2 regions of the Paenalcaligenes sp. Me52 genome follow, and region 1 is predicted to be linked to the other one. Evidence: predicted binding sites of a transcription regulator. Region 1 holds the regulator's gene; the other holds the start of a gene.
The links. Region 1 encodes FliA, which starts transcription of late flagellar genes. Its sites were predicted from a motif close to CTAAAGTTTNNNNNNNNNNNGCCGNTA; they were not measured.

Region 1 (7,091 bases):
GAATTCATCAGCCAATTTTGCGGTGTAACCTAGCTCTGTCGTGCAGACTGGTGTGAAGTCTGCTGGATGGGAAAACAATACGCCCCAGCTATCGCCAAGGAACTCATGGAAACGAATCTTGCCAGCGGAAGATTCCTGTTCAAAATCAGGGGCAATGTCACCCAAACGCAATGTAGCCATAAATCACTCCTTGGTCATTTTCATGAATCTATGAATAAGTCGCCCTACAGCGGCTTAGAATGAATATATTCTCCCAGCATTAAAAAGCACATACAAATAACTAGTAGAAATAACCTTATAGTGGCATTGTTTGCAGCAAAAACAAAAAAGCCCCACATAACTCGTGGGGCTTTTTCTACTGCATAAAATGGAAATGCACGATTACAGTGCTGACTCCAACTCAGGCAGTACGGTGAACAAATCTGCCACCAGACCGTAGTCTGCCACACCGAAAATCGGTGCTTCTGCATCTTTGTTAACCGCAACGATGACTTTGGAATCTTTCATACCGGCCAAGTGCTGAATCGCACCAGACACTCCAAATGCCACGTACAGTTGTGGAGCAACGATCTTGCCAGTTTGGCCCACCTGCCAGTCGTTAGGAGCGTAACCCGCATCGACTGCCGCACGAGATGCACCAATAGCAGCACCCAGTTTGTCAGCCAAAGGCTCTAGCAGTTTGAAGTTGTCAGCACTACCCATACCGCGACCACCAGTCACCACGATGGATGCTGCTGTCAGTTCAGGTCTGTCGTTCTTCGCTACTTCACGACCCACAAATTGGGATTTACCAGAGTTAGCGGCAACGCTTACGCTTTCAACGGCGGCGGAACCACCCTCGGCTGCTTGAGGATCAAATGCGGTAGTACGCACAGTGATCACTTTTTTAGCATCCAAGGACTGCACAGTGGCAATCGCGTTACCTGCATAGATTGGACGTTTGAACGTGTCAGCGGATTCTACCGCAATGATGTCGGAAACCTGTGCCACATCCAGTTTAGCTGCTACGCGAGGTGCAACGTTTTTACCGGAAGACGTCGCTGGGAACAGAATGTGGCTGTAATCACCAGCCACTGCCAGCACTTGTGCGGCCACGTTTTCAGCCAGGCCATCAGCCAAGCTAGCATCGTCAGCCAACAGTACTTTGCTTACGCCAGCTACCTTCGCTGCGCTATCAGCAGCAGCTTTAGCATTGTGGCCAGCGACCAAAACGTGAATATCGCCACCAATCTTAGCTGCGGCTGCAACCGTATTCAGAGTCGCAACGTTCAAGCTCTCGTTGTTGTGTTCTGCAATTACAAGAATAGCCATGACTTAGATCACCTTTGCTTCGTTTTTCAGTTTCTCAACCAAGGCAGCTACATCTGCCACGATCACCCCTGCAGAACGTGCAGGTGGCTCGCTGACTTGCAGTGTCTTCAAGCGCGGGCTTACATCAACCCCAACTTCTTCGGGTTTGATGGTTTCCAAAGGCTTTTTCTTCGCTTTCATGATGTTTGGCAGCGTGACATAACGCGGCTCATTCAAGCGCAAATCGGTAGTGATAACCGCTGGCAAATTCAGTTTCAGAGTTTCCAGACCGCCATCAACTTCACGCGTTACTTGCACGGAATCAGCAGCCAACTCTACTTTGCTTGCAAAGGTAGCTTGTGGCCAATCCAACAAAGCAGCCAGCATCTGGCCAGTTTGGTTAGCGTCGTCATCAATAGCTTGTTTGCCCAGAATCACCAGCTGTGGCTGCTCTTTGTCCACTACTGCTTTCAACAGTTTGGATACGGCCAAAGGCTGCAGTTCAGCATCGGTTTCAACCAAGATTGCGCGATCGGCACCAATAGCCATCGCTGTACGCAAGGTTTCTTGGCAAGCTGTCACACCGCATGACACTGCAATCACTTCACTGACCACGCCCTGCTCTTTCAGACGCACAGCCTCTTCAACAGCAATCTCGTCAAAGGGGTTCATCGACATTTTGACGTTAGCGATATCTACATCGCTTTGATCAGATTTCACGCGTACTTTTACATTGTAATCAACGACGCGCTTCACGGGTACCAAGACTTTCATCCGGTTATCTCCAAAACACTTTTAAACAAATTTCAATGGCACTCATAGTTTGAGTGATTGCAAATCACCATACCCAACCTATCACTATACCTAAATCTGCAGCGCTTATACTGCAAAATTATCACAATGACTGCAGTTTTACTCACAATGTCAGTACCGAACTTTTACGGTTTCAGCATATACAGTAGTCACGCAAAACCAGTAACATAGTGGGTCTTGAAGGAACGCCATCATGCCTATCGCCGTGACTATTCTACGAAGCTGCCTATTACTTACCCTACTAACGGGCTGTGCCTCACCGCACTCAACACCTACTACGGATACTGCTGTAGTGCCCTCTAGCGTCAGCGCCCCCGCATCACCCGCTAACACGGTGAACTCGGATCACCGCGAGCTAGTTATTTATGAAGACTTGAATGCAGGTAGTTCCAGTGCCGCCAGACGCCAGCCTCCTGTACGCGCCGATGGCACATTACAGCCCTGGGCGTTGGAATGGGCGCAAGCCTTAGAAGCACAACGTCAAATTCCTGTCGCTTTGACTACATCACTACTGCAACAGGCTAAATACAATGCCACCGCAGCAAAACTGATGGCTCCTAGCAAAGGTCGCATCAAAAAAAGCTGGGTAACCTACCGCAACCGCTTTGTAGAACCCATTCGCATACGCGAGGGGGTCACATTCTGGCGTAACCATGCTGAAACTCTGGCTAAAGCTGAACAGCAGTATGGTGTGCCTGCTTCTATATTAGTAGCCATCATTGGCGTCGAAACCTTGTATGGTAAATACACAGGCGACTTCAATGTACTAGAGGTGCTCAGTACCTTAGGCTTTAGTTACCCCGACGATAGCCGTCCAGAACGTGGTGAACTCTTTCGCAACCAACTGGCTGATCTGATTTACCTACACCAAGCCGGCATCTTGGATGCCAGCGCGGTTGAGGGATCTTTTGCTGGCGCCATGGGTTTGCCACAATTTATGCCCGGCAGTTTGCTGCGTTACGCCAAAGACGGTGATAACAACGGCAACATTAATCTGCATGATTCTATTGCCGATGTCAGTGCCTCTATTGCTAACTTCTTGCTAGAACATGGCTGGGTAGTCGGCCAACCTGCCTTTTTAGATGTACCACTACCAGCACAACCAGGTAGCTTGGTCACAGGCGGACTAGAAGCCACGTTGAACTGGAACACGCTATATCCTAGCCAGCCTGTGCCCGGCGCATTGGCATCTGTACCGTTGGGTATTGTGAATTTGGTGGATGAGCCTCGCGGAACCGTTGAGTACCGCGTTGCCACCCCTAGCTTCTTTTCCATTACCCACTACAACCGTAGCTACTTTTATGCAGCGTCTGTAGTAGAACTGGCTAATGCGCTAGAAGTGGCCATGAAAAAATAGTAATGCGACCGCATTACAGCAATGCGGAGTACTCCACACTACCTGGTGAGTACTCCCATTGCTCTCGCGACAGCGCCGCACGAATACGGGCAATAGCCTGACTGCGTAATTGCGAAACCCTACCCTCGGTGACTTCCATCACCATCGCTATTTCTTTTTGATTCAGATCTTGCTCAAACTGCAACGACAGCAGTAGCTTTTCTCGTTCTGGCAACTGATCAATAGCTGATATCAACGCACCACGTAACGCTTGGGACTCTAGCTGCAGCAGCGGATTTTCCAAAGGTGAAGACGGCTTTGCGCCCCCGGAGAGGAACTCCAAGGCGTCGCCTGTACCCTCTTCTCGTCTTGCCAAGTCTTCATAATGCAGCACTTGCACACCGCTGGCTTCTTCTAGCAGTTGGTAATACTGATCTATGGTGAGATCTAGCTGCTCAGCGATTTCAGACTCTAATGGTTCGCGCATTAATTGCTGGCGCAACGCAGTGACTGCATTGTCAATTTGGCGCGCTTTAGTGCGTACACTACGAGGCAGCCAGTCTTGACTGCGTAGCTCATCAACCATGGCTCCGCGTATACGGGTCACGGCATAGGTTTCAAACTGCGCCTCTACCATCACCTGATAACGCCTAACGGCATCCAACAAGCCAATCATACCGGCTTGGATAAGATCATCCAGTTCAACGCTGGACGGCAGACGCGACACGAGCAGAAGCGCCTGTCGTCTTACGAGCGGCGCGTACTTCTCGATCAAAGCGTTTTCTGAAGCGGTCATGTGTGATAGATCCGGAAATGCTTACACATAATTTAGCTATTCTCAGGCCTACACCACATTTGAGGTCTATGAATCAAACGCTGATTTTCACGCCTATTCGCATCATTAGCTCTGCTATTGCCCTTTAAAGGCTACTAAAGATTCTTCTTTACGATCCGTTAAGCCTTATAGATTCCTTATACCCTTACTGGCAGCCTTCATGCTTGCCCTGTGCTAACCGTCCCGGATCGGAGACATCGCATGATCAACCCTACAGGACACTCCTTATCGCTTTCTTCCACGGCGTTAACTTCCGCCCAGCAAAATCTGGAATCGGATGCCGTTACTGAGGTTGATGCGGCGATAACCGTGACTGAATCAGCGGCCACAGAGAAGTCCACCGCCGATAAGCATCCCACTCCTTTTGGCAAACATACAGCTTATGAGTCTGAGTGGGAAAAAAGCACGTTAGATAAAGCGCTAGAAACGCTGAATCAAGATATGCAGGCATGGTCTACGGGCTTGCGCTTTGACATAGACCCTGACACACAACGCATCGTGCTCTCTATCGTGGACAACGACAGTGGCGAAGTGATTCGCACGGTCCCCTCTGAGGCCGTCATGGCAGTCGCCAAAATGATTGCTCAATTCCAAGGTAAAGGCATCAGCACTAAGGCATAAATGGTAGCGAAACCATTGATCTAAGGAACTTTAGGCACGCTAACAGTCGCTTTGTAAGCAGACTGACTCAGGCACAATACAGAACAAGGAGCTCGATTCATGGCAATTTCATCCGTTGGTGTAGGCTCAGGCCTACCTGTAGACAAAATTCTGGCTGACCTGCGCAAGGTAGAAAACATGTCGCTGGCGCTTATTCAAGACCGCAAATCAGCGGCTGAAGCGCGTTTGTCTGGCTACAGCCAACTCAAAAGCTCGCTAGATGCGCTACAGGGCATAGGCAAGAAGCTGGCTGACCCCGCTGTGTTCAGTGCTTACAAAGCCACTAGCTCCAACGAGGCCATACAAGTCACCGCCAATAACAAATCTATTGCGGGCTCCTATGATGTAGAAGTTAAACACCTTGCCACGGCACAACGTCTGACTAAAACCGAAGATCGCACTAAAGTTCTGAGCGATCAAGAAGGTGGGAAAATCAGCGTCACCATGGAAAACGGTGATACGCACGAAGTAGATCTTGATGGTTTCGAAAATACCATGGAAGGCATGGTTCAAGCCATTAATAGCGATCCAAAACTAGGCATACGTGCCACCCTAATTAACGATGACGGCGGTAAGTCTCACCTTGTTATCAGCTCCAGCAAAACAGGTACAGCGAACTCTGTTAGCAAAATCGAAGTCAAAGACAACGATCAACTAAACGATTTTCTAGGCTTTGACGCTAACAACACTAACTCCTTCACTGTTCGAGCTGCCCAAAATGCTGAACTCAGTATTGATGGCATTACGATTACTAGCCAAAGCAACACTGTTGAAAACGCGATTGAAGGCGTTACGCTTACACTAAACCAAACCACCTCTGCCAGCGAAAACGGTAAACCTTCCAGAGTAGCCGTTACGCGTGATGACGCCGCCACCAGCAAGCTGATCCAAGAGTTTGTGACGGCCTACAACAATCTGAACAGCACCATCGCTGCACAGACCAAATTCGACATAGACAAACAGCAAGGTAGCGCCCTTACCGGCGAAGCTCTGCCACGTCGAATGCAAGCAGATATGCGCGAAGCCATCAGCCACAACTTAAGCAATGGTGACGTACGCAACCTGTCTCAGCTAGGCATCAAGATCAACCCCAGCACTGGCGTGATGGAGCTAGATCAGAAAAAACTAGACGAAGCAATTAAAGAAAACTACAGCGATGTAGCTAAGCTTTTCACTGGTGAAAAAGCTATAGGTCAGCGCTTAGTAGACAACACCGAAACCTACCTGAAGAAAAAAGATGGCTTATTGGCGCTGACTAGCGACAGCATTACCAAAAACATCAAAGATATTGATAAGCAAATGCTTGCTGCTGAAACTCGCATTGAAACCACCATGGAAGCTTACAGAAAGCAATTCTCGAGCTTAGACAAAATGATGAGTGATATGGGTGGTATCAGCAACTACCTAAGCCAACAACTTTCCATGCTTGGCAACATGAGCGACAAAAAATAGTTATGACTTACGCCCCCACTAGACGCGGCTACGGCCAACGATCGGTACAGACCTATGCCAACATAGGCCTAGAAACAGAAGTTCTTAGCGCCTCCCCGGAACGCCTGATCACTTTATTGTTTCAGGGGGCACGAGCCGCCATACTTCAAGCCAAACTGCATTTTGAGAAAAACAATATAGCCGAGCGTGGCAAGGCTATATCTAAAGCTATTGATATCGTTGACAGCGGCTTAAAAGCAGCTGTCAACACCGACAAGGGCGGTGAGGTTGCGCAAAACCTGATCACTGCCTACGACATCGTTCTGCACAACTTGCTACGCGCAAACATGGATGCAGACCGCACAAAACTAGATATCGCCGACAAACTTCTAGAAGAACTTGGTCAGGCTTGGGTTACCGCCGTTGACCCACAACGCGCCTAAAGAGGCTACCCCTCTTTTGACTGGCATCTCTACACCGAGCACCACCATCATGAGCACAAACAACCCCACCCTCCTGCAACAGTACGAGACTATTGCAAACATCACCAGCAGCATGCTGCAACAAGCACAGCTTAATGCTTGGGATGAGGTGTTTACACTCAGCGAACGCTACATTGAAGCGGTAGATTGTTTACGCACCATGGATACGTTAAATAGCAGCGACCGCGAAGCCAGACGCGAACTGCTTTCACGCATACTGGAAGATGACGCCCAGATTCGCCAC
Region 2 (7,091 bases), 980 kb from region 1:
GCGGGTTTCTTCATCGTTTTCACCCCAGACCAAAGCACCACGTGTCGCATAGGGCAATGCGCCTAACTCTTTTTCCAATGCCGCAAACTCACGCAAGGCCGTCTGTTTAAGCGCAAAAGCCTGAGGTCCCTCACTAGGCAACACGCTAGCAGTTCCTACCCAACCATAAGACCACTGCGTGGCACCTCTAGCTGGCTCTGCATGCTGCTCTAGCACCAGTACCTTCGCACCCGCTTTGGCCAGATTCCACGCTATACAAGCCCCCATAATCCCGCCACCTACCACCACAACTTTTGGAGCTGGATGTATCATGCTATGTATTCCTTTGTAGTCATCATTAACGATCAGGCTGGCATTCTAAAAAGCCCGCCGAATCCGGTCAACGCCCTTTAGATAACGCTCACGCTGATCTACCGCCAGCCCTCGTAGTTTGTTCATACGCTCACAACCATTCGCTGCTTTTTACTGCTTCCATGACTCTTGCCCAGCTTGGCCCTCGCATCTGCATCATAGGCCCGTCAAACAGCGGAAAGTCTACGTTAGCCGCTGCTATCAGCCAGCAACAGAGTCTTCCGCTGACACATCTGGATCAGTTGTATCACCAACCTCACAGCAACTGGGTACCTAGACCCACCTACGAGTTTCTGGCCTTGCACGATGCAGCCATAGAAGCAGACCGCTGGATCATGGAAGGTAATTACTCAGTCAGCATGCCACAACGCTTAGATCGCGCTACAGGGATCATTGTGATGGAGGTTTCTACGGCGCTGAGTCTAGCTAGATATCTACGCCGATGCTTGTTTGAACCCGGACACATAGGCTCGTTAGAGGGCGCTCAAGACAGCATCAAGTGGAGCATGATTAAACATCTGCTGATTGCCACGCCTAAAAATAGAAAGCGTTATCAGCAGCTTTATCAGGATTGGAATGGGCCTAAAGTGCTGCTCAATGGTGCTCGCGATTTGCAGGCTATTTACAAGGAATGGGGGCTAACGCACCCTACTCAGTCAACGTAACCTTTGTACACCTCATCTCACTCATAATCTGCTCGCTGCTACGCTAAGAGAAACACCACACCGTCTTTTCCCGCGGGCGAATCCTGAATACAAAAAAGCCTCCAAGAAACCTTGGAGGCTTTTTACTGCTGGGCAACCTAAGTTGCCCATCTGATCAGCATTGCTATCGTTAAAATTAACGCAGCAAGGACAGAACAGTTTGTGGAACTTGGTTAGCTTGAGCCAACACAGAAGTACCAGCTTGTTGCAGAATCTGTGAGCGTGTCATGTTGGACACTTCAACAGCGTAGTCTGCGTCTTCGATACGTGAACGTGCTGCGGACAAGTTGTTCACAGTGTTGTTCAGGTTAGCGATAGTGGACTGGAAGCGGTTTTGAATCGCACCCAGGTGGCTACGTAGATCGTCAACTTGCTGCAACGCAGAGTCAAGAGTTGCCAAAGGATCTTCTGTAGTAGGAGTTGTACTCAACTCTGCACCACGAGTAACTTTGCCTTCGTTATCCAATTTAGCTTCAAAGAACTTGTCGCCCTCTTTGATAACGTAATCACGGCCTGAACCACTGTATGCAAACAATTTGTCTGCATCTGCTCCTGTAGGAGCAATATCCGCGCTATAAGTGCTTGTGCTTTTAGTCGCGCCAGCAGGTGCTGTTTCTGCCCCCAGTTCCAGAGAACCATCTGCTTTTACTGTTACAGCATAAGTTTTAGCAGCAACATCAACGCCAGCATCCTTACCACCAGAGTAAGTGACAAAATAATCACCGGCAGTATCTTGAAGCAAAGAGCCAAAGCTACCTGTGCCATCAACGTCAGCAGCATCAGATGCAAATGCACCAACTTGACTGCCTACTTCTTTAGTAACAGCTACAGTAGTAGCTGCTGTAGCATCAACTTTACCTGTGCTAATGCTTTTAGTAACGTTGAAGTTAGCCAAATTCAACTCATGACTATCAATTTTCTTCAAATCGATAGTAATAGTTTCATTGTCATTAGCACCAACTTGTACAGTCAGTTTAGAAGCATCTTCGCCCAACACATACTTACCGTTGAACTGAGTTTCTTTGGAAACACGGTTGATTTCGCTCAAGCGTTCGTTAATCTCATTCTGAATAGATTGCAAGTCAGAATCAGAGTTAGAACCTGTAGATGCTTGTACAGTCAATGTACGGATACGCTGCAAGTTTTCGTTGATTTCGTTCAACGAACCTTCAGTTGTTTGAGCGATAGAGATACCGTCGTTCGCGTTACGAGCCGCTTGTGTCAGACCATTGATGTTGGCGGTGAAACGGTTAGCAATCGCTTGACCAGCAGCGTCGTCTTTTGCGCTGTTGATACGCAGACCGGAGGACAAACGCTCAATAGCGGTGCCCAGGGAGTTTTGGGATTTGGTCAGGTTGTTCTGAGAAACCAGCGCCAAGTAGTTAGTATTAATAACAGACATGAATGACTCCTGTTTGAGGAAAATTGCAGCACTTAACTGCTAGTTAATCAGGAAAGCCCTGGTTAGGTAGCGCCTTAACCATCACGGTAGTGGTGGGTGCTGCGCTATTTCCTGTATTAACTTGTTTACGACATACATCACTAAAGCTTTAGGGGGCATCACAAAAATTTTTGCTCCCATCACGTGATCAACCTGTTAAAACCCAGCCTGAGCACGTTGCTGTTGTGATAACGGCAGCCGTTTTTTTTTCTTAAGTGCTGCTGAAAAATTCCTAGCCACTTTAGGAGCATTCCTACAATGGGGCTCTGCTCTGGGAAGACCGAGGCTGCTGTCATATTCATCGCACACGCTAGGGGACTGCAGGAATACTTTTTGTGATTTGAGACACCAAATCAAAAAAGTTTCCTCTCCGTCCCCCGATGATGCTGATACTGATAGATTTACTGCCCTTTCTTGAGAACGATGCTCTTTGTATGAGTCGCTACATATGGGCTTACTAACGTCGAGAGTTGGGCATTCTTGCGTGAGGCCCTATGCAGCACTACTCAAGAGGGCTTTCCATCAGCTCTAACTAGGGGCGCTAACAGTTACAACGCCCCCCCTCCTCATGTCTCTACTACAGAAATACACTTCACCCCCAGTAGCGACCTATCTAAAGCTCGTGGCAAGCCATGAAGGGAAGGCGGAGGGAAGTATTTTTTTTATTTGGTGTACAAATTAAAAAATACTTTCGCAGCCTAAGGCTACGGCAGACAGTCGTTAATAAGCGGGCTTTCACTCTCAACGTAGACTGCTTCCTCTTGCTATAGAGAGCCTATAACAACAGCACTCTCACCTCGATGAGCTGCCACATGAACATCATAAAAAACAAAACGGGGAAGTCGACTCTCTCAACTTCCCCGCGTAGCCAACCTGAACACCCTACCCTTAAATAATGCCCCAGAAGTTCAACAACGCAGGCATCAACGCCGTCGTAATCCCTTGCGCTGCAGTAACTACACCGGTCAACCTACCTATAGGCAACTGGCACACTAACAGCAAAAAGAACATGAACCACAGCACTGACCAGGCCAGCCAGCTAAACACCATCCAATAATCAAAGCCCGTCACCGCCGACAAGAAGGTCAAAATGGCTACAGGGATACCGATAAATGGCACCAATAGACAGAACCAGCCAAACGCTTTACCGTCTGCCCCCGTAAACGCATTAATGGCCAACCAGATATAGGTCAACACAAACAATCCCGAATAAGCAGCCGGTGCTAGGCTATCTCCTGTGGTGGTTGAACGCACCACCATGACTGTCAGCAACACCACACCCATAATGCCGGTAAATAGATTCACCACGGCGGCATCTTTAATGCCTATATGTTTGCTCGTATCCGCAGCGTAACTGTTATAGATCCGTACACCGTTCACGAACAACGTAATGCCTACAAATACTAAATAGAATTGCAGCATGGCAGCATCCTTAAGGTCTTTATTGCTGGTTAATGTAAATACGTCTGCCTCAACACCAAGGTTTGGGTAAAGCATGTGCCCTGCGGTGAAACCGCGACTTTCTCTTTCCGGCATGATGCTACGAGCAAAACTACACTTTCGGTATAAGGGATTCCCTTGGCTACCTATCAGCATTCACAGATTGACTTTTACAAACAAAAAAAGCCCACAACATTGTTGTGGACCTTCTTGTACTGCAAACAGAATACTAGCTTATGCGGAGCAGGTTGCCTGTACAAATCGGGACTGGTTTTGGCGCCCCAACACTTGGCTAATGTACTGCCCTGCTCTGAGCATGGCTTCTTTGTTAACGCCGGTTTGTAGACCTAAGCCTTCTAACAAATACACCACATCTTCAGTCGCCACGTTGCCGGATGCGCCTTTGGCATAGGGGCAACCGCCCAAGCCAGCGACAGAAGCATCAAAGCTACGCAAACCTAAGTCTAGCGACGCATAGATGTTCGCAATCGCCATGCCGTAGGTGTCGTGGTAATGACCAGCTAAGGCAGCGACGGGGATCACATCACTACAGTGCTTTAAGACTGTACGAATGCGTTCTGGCGTACCCGTACCGATGGTGTCACCCAGCGACACTTCGTAGCAACCCATGTCGTACAGTTTTTTAGCCACGTAAGCGACTTTGGCTGGGTCGGTTGGGCCATCGTAAGGGCAGTCCACAATGGTAGAGACATAACCACGCACTTTGATGCCCAGCTCTTTGGCTTGTGCAGCGATATCTGCAAAACGCGCCAAGCTGTCTTCAATGGTGCTGTTGATGTTCTTTTGTACAAAGCTCTCGGAAGCCGCTGTAAAGATAGACACCTCTTTACATTGCACGGCTACCGCTGCCTCAAAGCCTTTTTGATTGGGTGTAAGCAAGCTGAAGTCTATACCTTCGGGCTTTACCAGCCGTTGGTATAGTTCATCGCTTTGTGCCATTTGTGGCACCCACTTAGGCGACACACACGCGCCCACTTCTATAGCTGGAAAACCGCACTCTACTAGATGCTCTAGAAAGGTCAGTCGTTGTTCCAAGGTGATGACGGCTTTCTCGTTTTGCAAGCCGTCTCTCGCGCCCACTTCAGTGAGTCTAACGTATGTATCGCTCATCTCATCCTACCAATGCCAATAAAGCCGGAACTGTCAAAATCGCCATGTAGTAACCCATGAACTGGCAGCCAGTATTAAAGCCAAAATGGCGTGATAGCATGCCGCCCACTAGACCCATGGTCAGAATAACCAACAGACCAAGAATACCACCTTCCCACAAACTGATGACCACAATCAGGCCAACAAAGGTAGCAATAATGGCTTCATGGCTAATGCGCTTGGACACGAACAACGCCGCACGACGAGCATAGTTCATGGCAAATGGGTAGGCCACAATCGCCGCGATCAACACCGACAACATGCCGTAGCCTAGGAACTCCCATTGGCTTAACAAGTTGTGCAAGTTAAACGGCTCTACGCCATCGCCCCCAACGGTGTATACCGGTGGTGCGTTAAACAAGGGTGCTGCAGGGCCAGCCGCTACTGGGCTTAGTGGCAAACCGAAGGCAACCAGCGGAATCAGCGCTTCGGCAATATAGGTGGACTCGGTCACACCGTTTTTAACAGCCAAGCTGGTGGTTAAACGTTGGTAGATTTGTTTGAAGCGCGATGCCACAAACTCACCCAGAGCTACCGTCATGGCCACAGGGCTGAACACAAAGGTCGCACTGGAAATGACTGAGGTAATACCTGTCCATTTGATTTGCTGTTTATCCAGCACTTTGAATGGGCTAGGGAAGTAACCATCCCAGCTTTTCAGTTCTGGTGCGATAGACAACTGGTTCACGCGATCACGACGCATGTGTTTTTTACCTTGGGGTGAAAACACAGTGAACAAATCTGCAATCAGTGGACCAATCGCAATACCCAAGAAGTAGCTCACCGACAATTTAACGTCGAATTTTGCAGTGAAACTTTGTAGTGCAATGATCAAGCACACAAAGGGGATCAACAGCATGGTGGAGGCTATTTTACCTGGTGAGAACCATGTAATCAGAATGGCCGCAAAGGCAAAAATCCAAGGAGCGAATTTGGTGATGGTGCCGCCAAAGGGTGCCAACAAGGATGCAAACAGCATGGCGCTAGGCACAGCGATGAAGGCTGAGATAATCGCCCCTGAAATCATCTTACGCAACGCAATGTGCGGAGCCCCCAACTGACGCATGGCATTGGCATCCGATACCAGCGGTGTTGCCAAGGTATCGCCAGGAATACCCAGCAACGCCGTAGGAATCGCGTGCGTCATGTGCTTGGCAATGGCTGCCGACATCCAGAAGGTGAACACACCTACAGGAGGTGCACCCAACAAAATCACCAATAAGGTCAGCGGCGCTAAGGTGGTGGTTTCATCCGTACCGGAAATTAAACCGATGGCTGAAAACAGTACGGCACCCGCCAAACCAAAGGCAAAGGCATAGAGAAACTGCTCAATAAAAACTTCCATGTAAGCCTCCTGTTATTGTTCTTTTTGTTTTTGAAGAAATGCGTCGTAGAGATTGAGCTCTTTTAGCTCTTGTTTGACAGACTCAGGTACCTGCGTCACATCACCCAACTCTCTACCCTCTTCTTTCCATTGAGCAACTAGATGGTCAAACCACTCCATGCTTTGCTCGTCAGGTTGCAGAATTTCGCGTTTAGGGCTGAACATTTTGGCGCATACAAAACCCGCCAACAAACATCCAAACAAACCAAACAGCATGCTGTATGCATGCGCTAAAGCAGGTTCAGATACGCGTGGCAGCAAGAACCAACGCCCTAAATAAAAGGTGGCTGTACTTAGCACAATACCGATCAGAATGGCCTTTACTAACTGGGCATAACTAACGGTATCACCCCAAACCTCGACCAGATCCCCTGGTACCTGCGTTGCCGTGGATGCAGACTTTAGGTCTGCACTGTTATTGTTCATGGTCTTCTCCACGATGACTCTCCTTAAAATGGCAGGCCGACCTTGTGAGCCGACCCACCAACAAGCACCTATAGGCTATTAACGCGCGCGCAGCTGCTCCAACAACTCACGAGCACGGTCATTACGTACGTCTTTTTCTGCCACCATTTGCTCTACGATCTCGTCTACTTCGTGC

Region 2: the regulator FliA is predicted to act here: its motif matches at 2,583-2,609, upstream of ACLO87_RS05920 (FliC/FljB family flagellin).

Annotation. Positions count from the first base shown of each region.
Region 1 covers NZ_JBKQFO010000001.1:2,236,626-2,243,716, forward strand. Annotated here, with positions in the region: gene ACLO87_RS10565 (peroxiredoxin) at 1-180, opposite strand, end outside; gene ACLO87_RS10570 (electron transfer flavoprotein subunit alpha/FixB family protein) at 382-1,311, opposite strand; gene ACLO87_RS10575 (electron transfer flavoprotein subunit beta/FixA family protein) at 1,315-2,064, opposite strand; gene mltB (lytic murein transglycosylase B) at 2,297-3,460, shown strand; gene ACLO87_RS10585 (RNA polymerase sigma factor FliA) at 3,474-4,235, opposite strand; gene ACLO87_RS10590 (flagellar protein FlaG) at 4,476-4,895, shown strand; gene fliD (flagellar filament capping protein FliD) at 4,995-6,386, shown strand; gene fliS (flagellar export chaperone FliS) at 6,389-6,808, shown strand; gene ACLO87_RS10605 (flagellar protein FliT) at 6,858-7,091, shown strand, end outside.
Region 2 covers NZ_JBKQFO010000001.1:1,255,104-1,262,194, reverse strand. Annotated here, with positions in the region: gene ACLO87_RS05930 (NAD(P)/FAD-dependent oxidoreductase) at 1-312, opposite strand, end outside; gene ACLO87_RS05925 (P-loop NTPase family protein) at 474-1,016, shown strand; gene ACLO87_RS05920 (FliC/FljB family flagellin) at 1,192-2,457, opposite strand; gene ACLO87_RS05915 (AmiS/UreI family transporter) at 3,385-3,918, opposite strand; gene ACLO87_RS05910 (hydroxymethylglutaryl-CoA lyase) at 4,171-5,067, opposite strand; gene ACLO87_RS05905 (tripartite tricarboxylate transporter permease) at 5,069-6,451, opposite strand; gene ACLO87_RS05900 (NnrS family protein) at 6,464-6,916, opposite strand; gene ACLO87_RS05895 (hydroxymethylglutaryl-CoA reductase, degradative) at 6,995-7,091, opposite strand, start outside.